DNA from 2 places in the Fictibacillus sp. 7GRE50 genome. Region 2 is predicted to be linked to the other one. Evidence: predicted binding sites of a transcription regulator. Region 2 holds the regulator's gene; the other holds the start of a gene.
The links. Region 2 encodes LexA, which represses DNA repair genes until DNA is damaged. Its sites were predicted from a motif close to CGAACATATGTTCG; they were not measured.

Region 1 (8,571 bases), on a different contig from region 2:
TAGCATTGATAGGGAGAAATGAGTATGCAGATCAAACAGAATTCGGTATTAAAAGTAGCAGAGTTAAGGGATAAAGAAACGATCCATAATCTTATGCAGTTTTATTTTTATGATTTCTCAGAGTTTATCGACATTTACGTCGATGACAATGGAGTTTTTGGTCAGTATGCTTATCTAGATACTTATTGGGAAGAAAGTCGGCGTTTTCCTTATCTGATCGAATGGGAAGGAAAGGTAGCAGGGTTTGTATTAGTAAGTGAAGTACAAGAGGAGAACAATCAACACTGGTCGATCTCAGAATTTTTTATCATGAAAAAATTCAGGCTTAGTGGTTTGGGCAGACTTGCTGCTTATCAGGTATTTGAAAAACATAAAGGAGATTGGCAAGTTTCTCAAATAGAAGCGAACAAACCTGCACAAACATTTTGGAGAAAAGTGATCGGTGAATACACGAGTGAACAGTATAAAGAGCGTAATGAAGAGAGACGAGTCATCCAATCGTTCTGCAATAAAATAATCAAGATGTGACGTGCGATTCTATTCAATAGAATTGCTTTTTTTTATTGTGATAAACCGATAGAAAGTTTGACTTTTTTTTAATAGGGCAAAATAGGGTAGGAGCTACTTGTATCTGGAGTGTTCCCAAATAACTGTTGTTTTTACTTCTGAGGGGATGTACACATGTTTAGATTGAACCTGTTAGATAATTATTTAAAGAAATATACAAAAATGTCGGAGAGGGAACTATCACATACGGTGCAATCAAATATGTGGTTTACTCCCGTGCTCTACATGATATTTTCTGCACTATTAGTGACGGCCACATTAACAACTGATCTAAAGTACGATTTAGGAGATCAAATGCGTCCATTTTTTGCAGTCGATTATGATCTTACACGAAATCTAGTAGGAACGCTTACCGCTGCTACTCTAACTTTGACCACTTTCACGTTTAACTTGATCTTAGTTGTGTTTACGACGTTTTCTGGACAGTTTTCTCCTCGTATGTTGAAAAACTTTATAGCTAGTAAATCAACTCAGCGTGTTTTAGGTATATTTACCTCAAGTTTTATTTATATGTTGTTGAGTTTTTTATTTTTGAACAAAAGAATGGCCGAATATTATTTTGCTGTTCCTTTAGCGGCAGCTATTATTGCTGCATTTTCAATGGGAACCTTTATCTTTTTTATCAATCATGCTGTTGCTTGGCTTCAAGTGAATCAGATGACCTATGACATGAAGAATGAAGCGTTGTACATCGTAAAGAGTACATTAGAGGACGAAGTCGATCCTTATAAAGTGGATGATTTAACTACGGTAAACAGTGAGATATGTGATGAAAGCGGTAATACGATCTCAGCGCGCAAATCGGGATTTATCCAACTGGTGGATTTCATTTCTATTATGAAAGAAGCTGAACGAGATGATATTGTCATACGATTGGAGTATGCGATCGGAAGCTATGTGTATGCTACAACGCCATTTATCACCTATTGGAAAAAAGGTGAGAATGAAGTGGATGAACAAAAATATTTAGCGCTCATCAGTATTGGAAGAAGGCAAACAGAAGTTCAAGATATTGAATTTAGTATTAATAAACTTGTGGAAGTTGCGATTAGATCACTTGGAAATAATGATCCAAAAACAGCGATTAACTCCATCTATCAACTAGGTGAAGTTCTTACTACGATTTCACGTGGATCCATTTTTTCAAAGTATTTGGTAGATAAACAAAATAATCTGCGCGTCGTTTTACAAGAACGAGATTTTAGCCATTATTTATACAATGCTTTTGGATACATTCGTCACTATGCAAAAGATAATGTGATAGTATGTACGGAAATACTGAAGGTTCTTGATCTGATGGCAAAATCTCTAAATAAGCGTGATTATAATGCAGTCTGGGAATTCGGGATTTTAACCGCAAGCGGGTTAGAAAATCAATTCTTATTTGCTTTAGATTATCAACAATTTCATCGAGCGCTGCAGAATCTTTCCGTGACGACAAATCATGAAAAAGAGTATGAGGATTTCTTATTTAAAAGTAAACAACCGTAGATGCAGCTATAGAATATGAAAAAGCCCGGTTTAAGTACCGAGCTTTTTTATATGGAGCGCAATGCTTTTTGAACGTCCGATGCCGAATGAAACGGCTCGTCAAGTTGAAGCATTTTTCGAAGAACATATTTAAGTGAGGATGAAATTTCTAACTCTTCTTCCCAGCTCGCCTCTTTCTTCGTTTGGGGCACGTAAGTTGAGTAAAGAAGAAACAAGGCAAAATGACCGAGAGCAAACAGGTCGCTTTCCACTTTAACAGCCCGCATCCGAAGTTTCTCCGGATGATCATGGGGCTCTTCAATCTCATGGTCTATGTCTGATAAATAACAAGCAAGTCCAAAATCAATCACGATCAGTGTTTTATTACGTTGAATGATATTTGGAATACGAAGGTCTCGATGTATGATCCCTTTCTGGTGAAAGCGTTCAGTAATAGTTAAAAGCTCTAGCAATATCGTAATCGTTTCTTTTTCGTCGAATGTTTGATTATCACGAAAAATTAGATCTTCGAATGTATCTCCCTTGATCCATTCCATAGCGATAAAGTGACCTTGTTCATCTTGAAAGGTATTCAATAGCTTCGGTACAGGGTGTTTCTGCAGCGCTTCTAAAATTTGAGACTCTCTTTGGAAAGAAAGAAGACCTGTTGTGGTCTTTGCTTTAGTGTTCCGAAGCTGTTTTAGTACGATGATCTCATCTGTATGCGTATCAAGTGCTAGGTACGTAATACCGTAACTACCCATTCCTAGAACTTCTTGAATAAGATATTGATCATGAACAAGGTTTCTAGCTTTAATAGGTCTGTCCCAAAACGTTCTTTGCATACCTTTCCATAGTTCAGCTATCATGTTGTTTGAATGCTACTCAGATCAGGAGCTAAAGAAGCTGCTTCTCTTTTTCTTTTTATAATGCTTGTGTCCATATCCACCATAATGCTTCTTGCCAAAATCACTGCTGCTGTATTTCTTGTAGCTTTTCTTATATTTGTAGCCTGAGCTGCTGTACCTCTTATGGCTGCTTTGACCTAATAGTGATTTTAATAGTTTCTTTAACATGAAAAATCATCTCCTTTGAAAATCCTTGTTAATCATATTCGTCCTTTTCAAGCATTATCCTACTGTACGTACTTTTAAACAAAAAGTTTCAAAGAGAAGGGGTCTGACCCCAAACAATTTATTTCCCGCAACAATTTCCTTGTTTTTGTCTAGTGAGTTTTGTTAAATTTAGAGAGGTATAATAGAACGTTTACAAAAGTTATGTTTTTTGGTGTTCAAGGAGAGGGGTTCTTCGTTTCATGTCGGAGTATATTGTCGCAGCTTTATTGCCGTTTGGTCTACAGCTGCTATTTAATAGAGTGTTGTTTACTAAGTACTTACCTTTAGCGATTACTGTTGTTATCTTAATTTTTGGTTTTGATGGCTTGAATCAACCGTTGCCTCTCCAAATCGTTGCCTTAATATCTACGATCATAGGCTTCTTACTGGGACTTAAAATTTATAACAAACAAAAAAGAAAAGTAAGATAAAAAAAGACGTCACCTTCACGAGGTAGACGTCTTTCTTTTTGTATGAGTGATCGTTTCTTTTAAGAAAAGTACGAGCATGGATAGCACATATAGTGTAATGATACCTAGACCAGCTTTATCAAGATGAACGAGCTTCAGTACTACTGAGCTTAAGATCGTGATGTATAGAGCACCTAGATATTTTTGAATCTGTTCGCTGGAATAGATGGTTGTGAGCTTTGCACCTAGTTGAGTCCCGACCAACGCCCCTAAAATAAGCAGGAGGCCAAGTTTATAATCAATCTGTACACTTGATGCGTACGTTAAGAAACCAGCACTTACGATGAAAAACACACTGACTAAGCTCGTCCCAACTGCTTTTCTAGAAGGGAACTTCATTAATGAAATGAGCATTGGAACCATTACAAATCCTCCGCCGACTCCTAATGTCGTAGAAATGAATCCTCCTGTAAATCCAATAAAGACTGCTTTCGGCCAAGAGAAATAGATCTCAGTAGTGCTTTGCTCTATATTCTTGCGTTTTGTTTGCTTATAAAGCAGGGAAAGAGCAAAGTAGGCAAGAAGAACAATATAAAATATTGGGATGATCGTATCGTCGTAACCCATCTTCTCTAACCATACTACAAGTGGATGAGCGACCTGTGTGGCAACGATTCCTACAATTCCTAAAACAGCAGCAGTTTTCCATATAATATTCTTAAATCTAAGATGAGCAGCAACGCCTGAAACACTTGTCCCGATTGAGTACATAAGACTCGTCCCGATCGCTGAAAGAGGCGGGAGACCGAACAAGATTAGAACAGGTGTCAGAATAAAGCCACCACCTATTCCGAAAATACCTGAAAAGATGCCGATGCATAAACCTAGCAGTATATAAAAAAACTCCATTTTAAAACTCCTTTAAAAGGGACACACCTTTTACAATTTTTCCGAAAGCCTTGGTAATGCTAGCGGGAAATGGGGTCAGACCCCACACAATTTATTTCCCAACAAGCGCCTACCTTTAAGTATAACACTTTACTTTCCTTCCAGAAACTTCTGCGAATATTTGTTCGTAATTATTAGGTTTTTGGATAGGGGCTGTGCTATAATTTGAGTAACCAGAATTTAGGAACGGAGGTTCGGTTTTGTGAGTCAAAGTCAATTGTTCGAAATCAAATCAAACTATCAGCCACAAGGGGATCAGCCCGCAGCGATCCAACATCTTGTGAACAATATAAACGCAGGAAAGAAGAGTATGACCCTGCTTGGTGCGACCGGAACAGGGAAGACGTTTACGGTATCCAACGTTATTCAGGAAGTAAACAAACCGACTCTTGTTATTGCTCATAACAAAACATTAGCCGGACAGCTTTACAGTGAGTTGAAAGAATTTTTTCCGAACAACGCAGTTGAGTATTTTGTATCGTATTACGATTATTATCAGCCAGAAGCATACATCGCACATTCTGATACGTATATCGAAAAAGATGCAAGCATTAATGATGAGATCGATAAACTTCGCCACTCGGCTACTTCATCACTTTTTGAACGCAAAGACGTTATTATTGTGGCCAGCGTATCGTGTATTTATGGTCTAGGTTCACCTGAAGAATATAAAGACATGGTGATCTCCTTAAGAGAAGGAATGGAGAAAGACCGTGATCAGCTTTTACGTGATCTCGTAGATGTTCAATACAACCGAAATGATATTAACTTTACTCGAGGTACGTTCCGAGTTAGAGGAGATGTCGTGGAAATCTTCCCAGCCTCACGCGACGAACATTGTCTTCGTGTGGAGTTTTTTGGTGATGAGATCGACCGCATCACTGAAGTGGACGCACTAACAGGGGAAATTCTTGGTGAACGTAAACACGTTGCCATTTTTCCGGCTTCCCACTTCGTAACACGTGAAGAGAAGATGAAGGTAGCAATCAAGCGAATTGAAGCTGAACTGGAAGATCGTCTAAAAGAATTGAATGAAGCGGGAAAACTTTTAGAAGCACAGCGTCTCGAACAGCGTACAAGGTACGACCTGGAGATGATGGCGGAAATGGGATTCTGTTCAGGAATCGAGAACTACTCTGTTCATCTGACTCTAAGACCATTAGGTTCAACGCCTTACACACTTCTAGACTATTTTCCGGATGATTCATTGATTGTCATCGATGAGTCCCATGTTACTCTCCCGCAGATTCGTGGAATGTTTAATGGAGACCAAGCGAGAAAAGGCGTCCTTGTCGATCATGGATTCCGACTGCCTTCCGCAAAAGATAACCGTCCGTTAACGTTCGATGAATTTGAGCGTTATACTAAGTTTCAGCACATTTACGTATCAGCAACACCTGGTCCTTATGAGCTCGAGCATGCACCTGATCCGGTCGAGCAGATTATTCGTCCAACAGGGCTCTTAGATCCTACACTAGAAGTTCGTCCGATCAAAGGTCAGATCGATGATTTACTAGGTGAGATCAACGAAAGAATTGAGAAAAATGAACGAGTTCTTGTTACTACCTTAACGAAAAAGATGTCTGAAGATCTTACCGATTATTTTGTAGAACTCGGCATAAAAGTTCGTTATCTGCATTCAGAAATTAAGACGTTAGAACGGATTCAGATCATACGCGATCTGCGTCTTGGTGTTTTTGATGTACTCGTCGGTATTAATTTGCTGCGAGAAGGGTTAGATATTCCTGAAGTTTCTCTCGTTGCCATTTTAGATGCAGATAAAGAAGGTTTCTTACGTTCAGAACGCTCTCTTATTCAAACGATCGGTCGTGCTGCTCGTAACTCAAACGGTCACGTTATTATGTATGGAGATAAGATTACAAAGTCCATGCAGATCGCGATTGATGAGACGCAGCGCAGACGTCAGAAACAGATGGAACACAACGAAAAGCATGGAATCACGCCGACAACGATTAAAAAAGAAGTGCGTGATGTGATTCGTGCGACTCAAGCTGCCGAAGATACAGAAACGTATACAAGTTCAAAAGCTCCTAAGCAAAAGATGAGCAAGAAAGATCGCGAAGCGTTTATCGAACGTATGGAAAAAGAGATGAAGGATGCTGCAAAGAACCTTCAGTTCGAGCGTGCAGCAGAGCTTCGTGACCTCATTCTTGAGTTAAAAGCGGAAGGATGATAGCAGTTGGCTACCAATCAAAACATAATTGTAAAGGGTGCTAGAGCCCATAATTTAAAGAATATAGATATTACGATCCCGCGTGATAAGCTGGTTGTTTTAACTGGCTTATCTGGTTCGGGTAAATCTTCACTTGCTTTCGATACGATTTATGCAGAAGGACAGCGCCGTTACGTTGAATCTCTTTCTGCTTATGCCCGTCAGTTTCTCGGACAGATGGACAAGCCGGATGTAGACTCAATCGAAGGTCTGTCACCTGCTATTTCGATCGATCAAAAAACAACAAGCCGTAACCCTCGCTCAACAGTAGGTACGGTTACAGAAATCTATGACTATCTTCGACTTTTATTCGCACGTATCGGTCGACCGGTATGTCCAGTTCATAACGTAGAGATCACCTCTCAAACGATTGAACAAATGGTAGACCGGATTTTAGAATATCCTGAACGTACAAAGCTCCAAATTTTAGCTCCTGTTGTTTCCGGTCGAAAGGGAGAACACGTTAAAGCGCTTGAAGATATTAAGAAACAAGGGTATGTTCGTGTTCGAATCGACGGTGAGATGCGTGAGATCTCTGAGGAAATTAAGCTTGAGAAAAATAAAAAACATACGATTGAAATCGTGATCGACCGTATCGTCGTAAAAGAAGGAGTCGCTACTCGTCTGGCTGACTCTCTTGAGGCGGCACTCAACCTTGGTGGTGGAAGTGTAGTCGTTGATGTGATGGAAGAAGAGGAGCTTCTATTCTCTCAAAACCATGCTTGTCCTCATTGCGGATTTTCGATTGGTGAACTAGAACCTCGTTTGTTTTCATTTAACAGTCCATTCGGGGCGTGCTCTTCGTGTGATGGCTTAGGAGTAAAACTCGAAGTAGATCCAGAGCTTGTTATTCCAGATTGGAGTCGTACTTTACGAGACAGCGCCATCGCACCTTGGGAACCGATTAGCTCGCAGTATTATCCGCAGCTTCTTGAAAGTATCTGTAACCACTTTGGTATTGATATGGATGTACCCGTTGAATCTCTGCCAAAAGATCAGATGGATAAAATTTTAAACGGAAGTAAAGAGTATCTTACATTCACGTATAAAAATGATTTCGGTCAAGTACGTAAAAATGAGATTCAATTTGAAGGCGTATTAGGCAACATTCAGCGCAGATATCGTGAAACGAGTTCAGATTATATTCGTGAGCAGATGGAAGGATATATGGCACAAAAGCCATGTCCGACTTGTAAAGGACATCGTCTGAAAAAAGAAGCTCTTTCTGTTTTAATTAACGGAAGACATATCGGTGAAACGACTGCTCTTTCCATAACAGAAGCAAAGAACTTCTTCGATAACCTCGATCTGACGAATAAAGAACGTGCAATAGCGAAGCTGATTCTCCGCGAAATCGTGGATCGTTCAGGTTTCTTGATCAATGTTGGACTAGACTATTTAACGCTAAGCCGAGCGGCTGGTACGCTATCTGGTGGTGAAGCACAGCGTATTCGTCTTGCGACTCAAGTGGGGTCACGTTTGATGGGCGTTCTTTATATTCTTGATGAGCCGTCAATCGGCCTTCATCAGAGAGATAATGACCGACTGATTAGAACACTCGAAGAAATGCGTTCTCTTGGAAATACGCTGATCGTCGTTGAGCATGATGAAGATACGATGCTAGCAGCAGATTATGTCATCGATATCGGTCCTGGTGCCGGTGCACATGGTGGTGTGATCACATCACAAGGTACACCACAAGAGATTATGGAAGACCCAGCTTCACTAACAGGGCAATACCTGTCAGGTAAGAAGTTTATTCCTCTTCCAAAAGAAAGACGTAAGCCAGATGGAAGATATATTGAAGTAAAAGGTGCAACAGAAAACA
Region 2 (8,571 bases):
GGAGCACATGCTACAGAGCACTTCATTGAAGCGAAAGAGATCGAGTGGGATATGTTCCGTACACAAGTTCACCCTTGGGAACGCGAACAATATATGAGCATGTACTAAAAGGATTACCCCTGATATCATTATCAGGGGTTTTTTTGTTCTTAAGAAAATTTCCGAAGTAGCTTCAATACTTCTGAGTAAATGGTCCCTGAGGCGTACTCTTCAGCATATACCGCATAAAAGGGACGATAAACAACATGTGGATCGAGTGGGACAAGCTTTCCTTCTGATACTTCATCCTTAACCATCCAATAGGATAGAAATCCAATGCCAAGTCCTCTAACAGCTAACTGTTTAATCAAATAATGACTGCTTGCTTCAATGATCTCCGTCGGTTCAATTCTTTCGGAACGCAGAAGTTGATCAGCATATTCCCTTGTACCAGATCCTTTCTCTCTAAGAATAAGTGGAGAGTTTTCAATAGACATTTTATGCTGTGCATAAAAGCGCAGCTCATCTCTGCTGACTACTTCTACCTGAAAAGGATCTAATCCACTTGTTCCTTCAACTAAAGCTATATCAATCTTCTTCTTTTGTAATTCCTCGACTATTTGTTCGTGATTATGAATCATGAGCTTTAGACGGATAAATGGATAGAGTAACTTTATCTTCTTTACGAAGTCTGGTAATAATACGTCGCTTACGGTATGTGTTGCTCCGATTCGGAGTAGAATTTCTTCATTTTTTTCTTTTATTGATTCAATCGTTCTTGATATTTCTAACATTTTCTTACCTTGTTCGAATACTTGTACCCCAGCGTTTGTTAATTCAAAAGATTGATTCATTCCAGACCTTTGAATAAGCTTCAAACCTAAATAATCCTCTAGCTTTCTGATGTGGACGCTTATAGTGGGTTGAGATAGGTTTAGGAATTCGCTTGTTTTTGTAAAATGTTTTAGGTGAGCAAGTGTCACAAAACTTCTGATCCAATCTAATTGCATAATGATTCCTCCATTAAGATTCGTAATGGTTCCAATAATATTTATTCATTTTTATTATAAATTAACTGAAGTTACAATTAAAGGAGGAAGGAAGTGTTATGAAATGGAGTGGCTTTTGTTTATTATTGGTGGAGCAGCAATCGGTGTTATCTCCGGTTTTTTTGGGATTGGCGGGGGTATTATACTGACTCCTGTCCTTTTAGTACTTGGTTACGAACCTAGCGGAGCCATTATACTCTCTTTAATGTTGACATTGGGCTCAACAGTTACGGGCACACTATCTCACATAAAAATGAAAAATGTAAACGTTCGTTTGGCGTGTATACTCGGATTATTCGGGGTAATAGGGGCTGTTTCAACTGTGCCAATCGTACATTGGCTCGAAAAAATAAATGGAGCATCAACGGTTATTTCAACTGTATATGTTCTGATCTTGAGCTGGTTCGCACTTCAATTTTTAACCAATAAACAATCTGTTAGAAAAGAGAGGGGAAAGTCTTGGATTCCATTAATTGGTTTGTTTACAGGAATCATATCATCACTTATGGGGGTTAGTGGTGGTTTCGTGATGACACCATTACTTACAAAGAAAGTTGGTATTGAACTCAATAAAGCAATCGGTACAAGTATTGCGGCAGCTTCGATTATTGTGATCTCTGGAATCGGATCTTATGTGTATGGAGGAGCAGAAATGGATTATCGCCACGGTTTGCTACTGATCGTCGGAGCACTTATTGGTACTCCATTTGGTATCTTCAATTTGAAGAAGTTTTCTGAAGATAGGGTGAAAGAAATGCTTGCTCTCTTTTATATTGTAGTCGCATTGAGTGTAGTTTTTAAAATGTTATCTTTAACGATATTGTCTCTTGGACTGTTACTCACAGCGGTAGGACTATTCTTTATCGTACTATTGTATAACAAAGTTTCTCGATTATTAAGAGCTTAATGAGATTGGCTTCTGACATTTGGGAGAGAGGAACACCTTGACAATATACCCCATCAGGGTATATTGCGGTCACATGTATAGGAGGAATAGAGAGTGAAACAGTTAACGGCTAAAGAACTTGAGAAAAAATTAAAAGAAGGGCAATCTCTTCATATGATTGATGTTCGTGAAACATCTGAAGTGAAAGAAGGAAAAATACCAACAACCATGAATATCCCACTAGGTTTGTTAGAGTTTCGTATACATGAATTGGACAAATCTAAAGAGTACGTATTAGTTTGTCGTTCTGGAGGTAGAAGCAGTCGGGCATATAAGCTTCTTCAAAGCTACGGTTTTAATGTGATCAATATGGTAGGTGGTATGGAAGAATGGGAAGGGAACACTGAATAACTTTATACTACTTAGAAACAAAACCCCTGACAGCATAAGAAGTCAGGGGTTTTAAAATCATTTGATCTCGATAGCGGATGCAATATTGTTCCAGTCAGATGCCATGTTTGCAGTCTTACCATACCAATCAGAGTGCTTAAATAAGACTCCTTTTCCATAGCCTTGTGATGAAGTATGCTGCCAGAGCGTGGTCGAGTAGCTTGATGAAGGTGATGCAGTGCTTAGTGATGAGATTCTATCATTCCAGCTTGAAGGGAGGTTCTTAAAACCGTCTCTCCAATAAATGTAGGCGCCACCTTTGTTCTTGTTCTCATAAAAGTCTGTACAACAAGCACCTGTACCCATCGTATCGATTTTCTTTTGTTGTTTAAGCTTGTCCTTTTCGATATAGGCATTTAATTCTTTCATGTTTGTGAATCCATATGCCAACCAATCGCCGCTCTTATTCTGTTTTGGAAGTACCATAGTCACTTTGATGTGATCATCTAGTAGCTTAAAAGCATTAGATTCGACAGCTTTACCGTCCACATTCACGTAGTCAAATGACTTAATCGTATACTCTTTTTCTGCATATGTCTTAGGTGAAAATACTACTGCGGCAAGAGCAAAACAAATCATATAAAGATATAGTTTTTTGCGCATTATTCTCACTCCCATTATTCGTAATTTTTTATTCTGAAATAATAACACTTGTCCTCCCTTCGATCACCTCCTATCAATTCATACGATTGTTATTAAAATGATTAAAGTTAAACGAAGAGCAAAGGAGTTTTGGTTAACCTCGTTACATTGCCAATTTAAACTATTTAGGTATAATATGTAAATGGATAAAAAGACTTAATATTCAGTCAATTAATAGAACTAATCCTTCATTAGTCGAGTACCGGAGTGCCTATGAATGATCTTTTAAAAGTATTATTAATCTATGAATTAGTAAAGTAATAGGACGAAAAAAAGAAGTATCTAGTCAATTAGATACTTCTTCTAAGGAAAATTCAGAATTATTAGATTAATGAATACTTCGGTATACGCCGATTACTTTACCTAAAATCGTACAGCTCTGTAAGATGATCGGTTCCATCGATGAATTTTCAGGTTGCAAGCGGATATGGTTTCTTTCTTTGAAGAATCTTTTTACGGTCGCTTCATCTTCATCGGTCATAGCTACGATGATATCTCCATTATTTGCTGTAGGCTGCTGTTTTACAACAACTAAGTCCCTATTGAAAATTCCTGCTTCAATCATACTATCACCAACAACAGATAACATGAATACGTTCTCGTCCCCAACAACGTGCTCAGGTAGAGGGAAGTATTCTTCTACGTTCTCAACTGCACTGATTGGAAGACCTGCCGTAACTTTACCGATCACAGGGATTGAAACAGAACGAACAGAAGGGATGTTGTCTTCTAGACCTAATACTTCAATTGCTCTTGGCTTTGTTGGATCTCGCCTTATAAGCCCCTTTTTTTCAAGTCTTGCTAAATGTCCGTGAACGGTAGAGCTTGATGCAAGGCCAACTGCCTCTCCGATTTCACGAACTGAAGGCGGATACCCTTTTTGTGATACTTCCTCTTTTATGAAAGCCAATATATCCAATTGTCGTCTGGATAATTTAGTCATTTTTTAGCACCTCACCGAATTTTTTATCTATAAAAAGTATATCATGGAGAATTAAGAGATACAAACATAAGTTCGAAAAAATAGTTGACACCGAACAAACGTTCCAGTTATTATGAATGTAAGAGATGCGAACAAACGTTTGTTGAAAGGGGATATCACAATGAAACAAGGGACAATGCATGTTATTGTATTTTTAGGGTTGTTAGGTGGTATATTTTTTACGTTATCAAATCTTGCCTCACAAGAAGCTCAATATATCGAAGTAACCATACAGGAGGGGGACTCACTGTGGAGTCTTTCTGAAGAGTATAATGCCAAACACCATTATTCCAATTGGGAATTTATAAAATGGGTCGAAAAGAAGAACAGTGTAAATGCGGCAGCTGTTTTTCCAGGTCAGAAAGTAATCATACCAGTCAATAAATAAAAAAGCGGGTTTTAAACAATGAAAGCAATCATTTACTCCAGAGTTAGTACAGATAAAGATGAACAAATAACTTCATTAGAAAGACAAGAAGCGGAACTAAAGAAGTTAGCACTACAATTTAAATTTGAAGTTGTGAATTGTTACCGTGAAAAAGCAAGTGGTTTCTCTTTAGATCGAGAAGAGTTGCTAAATATATTAGATCTTGCAAGGGATGGAGAGTTTCAGTGCCTTCTTGTACAAGATGATACTCGTTTAGGCAGAGGAAAAGCTAAGATGGCATTACTTCATCAGTTGATCAAATACAACATTAAAGTTTATACGCTCTCTAATAACGGAGAATACACATTAACAGAAGCGGACGAAATGGTGCTTGATATTGTGTCTACTGTAGAAGAATACCAACGAAAGCTTCATAATATGAAGATCAAGCGTGGAATGAGAAAAGCTGTTAAAGAAGGGTATAAACCTCAAAAGAATTTAAAAAATCAAACTGGTGGTGGCAGAGACAAAAAGGAAGTGCCAATCTCTGAAATCGTACGATTAAAGAACATGAAGCTTACATTTCATGACATTGCTTTAACGCTTAGAGGGCTGGGCTTTGATGTGTCTAAAGCAACCGTACATAGAAGATATAAAGAACATGTGGAAAATACAGATAACTAGAAATTCCTTTCATTCTGCTGTAGGATAGAGTGAAGAATGCTTTAAAAAGGAGTTTTTACTATGTTATCTAAAGATAAGATGCAACGTATAAATGAACTGTCTAGAAAATCTAAACAATCAGATTTAACATCAGCAGAAAAAGCTGAACAAAAAAAACTACGAGAAGAATATTTACAAGTTTTCCGTAAATCCTTCGTTCAAGATTTGCATGGTATGACCTTTGTTGATCCGAACGGGGATGATGTAACACCTGAAAAATTAAAACGAAGTAAAGATAATAAAAATAACCTCAAACATTAATAAGAAATGCCTATTTACTCACTGTAAATAGGCATTTTTTTCTGTTGCAATCTATACATATTAGTATATACTGTTATATAACAACTTTGAAAGGGGAGAATATTTTGACTTTTTCAATTACAAGTGCAGCTGCGAACCTTTATAAGGATATTGCTTTAGAAGCGTCTGAGGCTTTAAGACTTTTTGTAAAATATGCAGGAAGTGGTGACTCGGGAGGTTTTTCCCTTGGTGTGACCGCTGATGTGCCTGAAGAGAACGATTACATTCAAGAGATTGAAGGTCTTCGATTTTTTGTTCGAAACGAAGATAAATGGTTCGTTGAGAATATGAAACTTGATTATGATGAAAATACGGATCATTTTTCATGTCACTTACCAGGTCTTGCATAATAAAATTTAACCGCCTGTTCTAATACAACGAAAAAGTTGTAGGATAACAGGCGGTTTTTGTATGTTTTCATGAGTAGATGGTAAAATAACTATAGTTAAAAATGTGTTTGTCTTGTCTAATTGCATTTGAACGTTTATTATGAAAGTCAAAACTGTTTAGTACATATGAAGGGATGATTTTTTTGTCACGAACTATTGATGAATTAGCAATTAATACAATAAGAACACTTTCTATCGACAGCATAGAAAAAGCGAACTCAGGGCATCCAGGTATGCCGATGGGTGCTGCGCCTATGGCATATAGCTTATGGTCTAAATTCATGAACCATAATCCTGCAAATCCTGAATGGTTCAACCGTGACCGTTTTGTACTATCAGCAGGACATGGATCGATGTTGTTATATAGCTTGCTACATTTGAGTGGATATGGATTAACAATTGATGATCTGAAGAATTTCAGACAATGGGGAAGTAAGACTCCAGGTCACCCAGAATTCGGTCATACGGTTGGTGTTGAAGCAACAACTGGCCCGCTTGGTCAAGGGATTGCGATGGCTGTAGGTATGGCTATGGCTGAGCGTCACTTAGCTGCAAAATATAACCGTGATGGACATGAAGTGATCGATCACTTTACTTATTCTATCTGTGGTGATGGAGACCTTATGGAGGGTGTTTCTGCTGAAGCAGCTTCACTTGCAGGTCATCTTGCGCTTGGTAGAATGATCGTACTTTACGATTCAAATGATATTTCTTTGGATGGTGACCTTCATCACTCATTCTCTGAAAGTGTAAAACAAAGATTTGAAGCTTATGGCTGGCAAGTCCTTTATGTGGAAGATGGAACAGATCTTGATGAGATCGAAAAAGCACTATCAGAAGCGCGTGAAGAACTTAACAAGCCTACTCTAATTGAAGTGAAGACTGTGATTGGACATGGTTCACCAAATAAATCAGGAAAATCTGCTTCTCATGGAGCGCCGCTAGGTAAAGATGAGATCTTACTAACAAAAGAAGCGTACAAATGGACGTTTGAGCAAGATTTCCATGTTCCTGAAGAAGTACAATCACATTTTGAACAACTGAAGAGTGAAGGACAAACAAAAGAAGAAGAGTGGAACAAGCAATTCGATGCTTATGCAGAAGCTTATCCAGAATTAGCTAACGAGCTTCAAGAAGCGATCAAAGGAAATCTTCCTGAGAATTGGGACAAAGACCTTCCTGACTACGACAAAGCTATAGCTACTCGTTCATCTTCAGGTAAGGCGATCAATGCTTTAGCTAAGAGTGTGCCATCACTATTTGGTGGATCTGCTGACTTAGCAGGATCAAATAAAACACTTATTGAAGGCGAAAATAATTTCAGTCGCAACGACTACAGCGGACGTAACATCTGGTTTGGTGTTCGTGAGTTCGCTATGGGAGCAGCACTGAACGGAATGGCTCTGCATGGCGGACTGAATGTGTTCGGTGGAACATTCTTTGTGTTCTCTGATTATGTAAGACCTGCTATTCGATTATCTGCTCTAATGGGGCTTCCTGTAACGTATGTATTAACGCATGACAGTGTAATGGTAGGAGAAGATGGTCCAACTCATGAACCAGTTGAGCAACTTGCTTCTCTTCGTGCGATGCCAAATCTTAACGTGATTCGTCCGGCTGATGGATATGAGTCAAACGCAGCTTGGAAGTTAGCGCTTGAGAGCAAGAACCAGCCGACTGCATTGGTATTAAGCCGTCATGACCTACCGATCTTAAAGAACACAAAAGAGAATGCTTATGAAGGTGTTAAGCGAGGAGCTTATGTTGTTTCGCCAGCTGAAGCTGATGCAGATGTATTGCTTCTTTCTGCAGGATCTGAAGTTAGTATTGCAGTTGCTGCACAAGAACTACTTCAAAAAGAAGGAATTTCAGCTTCAGTCGTTTCTATGCCATCTTGGGAAAGTTTTGATAAGCAAGATAACGACTATAAAGAATCTGTACTTCCAAAGAATATTACGAAGCGTTTAGCGATTGAAATGGGAGCTTCACTCGGTTGGCATAAATATGTTGGCCTTGAAGGAGATACGCTAACAATCGATACGTTTGGTGCATCTGCTCCTGGAGAAGTCATTCAAAAAGAATTCGGATTTACTCCAGAGAACATCGTAAAACGTGTTAAAGACATGTTAAATAAATAAAAAATTCGCATGAATAAGGAGGTTTCCGAGAGGAAACCTCCTTTTCTTACTGATTCGACAAAAGTAGTTAGAATCTGCACACCTTTTTAGACAAGCTTCTTTACGTATATTGTATATACTTTTAGAAAATGATTGGAGAGGAGCTTGTTCATGAGAGAATTTTATATCTATCTAATCACAAAAGAAGTTGCTCATTCCTATTATGGCAAGGAAAATAAGCTGTTTCAGTTGTTTTTCGAAGAACAGCGCTCAAATGGCTTATCTAAAACCATCCTACAAAAGCAGATCAGTTACATAACCTCTCTATTATCTGTTTCTCAACTAGAAAAACACTTTTGGAACCATTTAAGTGGTGCACAGGAATGGCGTTCAGAAGGAGAAACATATTCTTTATCTTGCAAAGATAGCATCGTGAGAATAGAACTCACTGATCAATATATCCACCTTTACAGTATCGGAAACTTTGAAGCAGAAACGATTATATTTGAGGCGCTTCGCCAATATGAACCTTACTTTCTTGCGATGGACTATGGTGAAAGAAAATTTGGATGGCTTTCACCGTTTAAATTGAACATGGTCTATGCCACTTAATTCTCTTTCAATCTTGTATGTGTAGGTAAACTTGTAGTAAACTAGTTCTAGACAACATGAAGGAGGAAGTTTTAA

Region 1: uvrB (excinuclease ABC subunit UvrB) is a predicted target of LexA. The motif match lies at 4,625-4,638, and genes of this name have one in related genera.

What each region holds. Positions count from the first base shown of each region.
Region 1 covers NZ_JACZDW010000001.1:641,369-649,939, reverse strand. The annotation lists gene IHV12_RS03265 (GNAT family N-acetyltransferase) at 25-528, shown strand; gene IHV12_RS03260 (DUF2254 domain-containing protein) at 682-2,058, shown strand; gene IHV12_RS03255 (serine/threonine protein kinase) at 2,106-2,882, opposite strand; gene IHV12_RS03250 (hypothetical protein) at 2,928-3,113, opposite strand; gene IHV12_RS03245 (DUF2198 family protein) at 3,353-3,583, shown strand; gene IHV12_RS03240 (sulfite exporter TauE/SafE family protein) at 3,599-4,471, opposite strand; gene uvrB (excinuclease ABC subunit UvrB) at 4,713-6,704, shown strand; gene uvrA (excinuclease ABC subunit UvrA) at 6,711-8,571, shown strand, end outside.
Region 2 covers NZ_JACZDW010000003.1:292,407-300,977, reverse strand. The annotation lists gene glnA (type I glutamate--ammonia ligase) at 1-108, shown strand, start outside; gene IHV12_RS12740 (LysR family transcriptional regulator) at 150-989, opposite strand; gene IHV12_RS12735 (sulfite exporter TauE/SafE family protein) at 1,093-1,935, shown strand; gene IHV12_RS12730 (rhodanese-like domain-containing protein) at 2,029-2,325, shown strand; partial or broken gene IHV12_RS12725 (hypothetical protein) at 2,383-2,892, opposite strand; gene lexA (transcriptional repressor LexA) at 3,335-3,949, opposite strand; gene yneA (cell division suppressor protein YneA) at 4,110-4,376, shown strand; gene IHV12_RS12710 (YneB family resolvase-like protein) at 4,395-5,039, shown strand; gene IHV12_RS12705 (DUF896 domain-containing protein) at 5,100-5,339, shown strand; gene IHV12_RS12700 (HesB/YadR/YfhF family protein) at 5,444-5,728, shown strand; gene tkt (transketolase) at 5,902-7,905, shown strand; gene sirA (sporulation inhibitor of replication protein SirA) at 8,056-8,496, shown strand.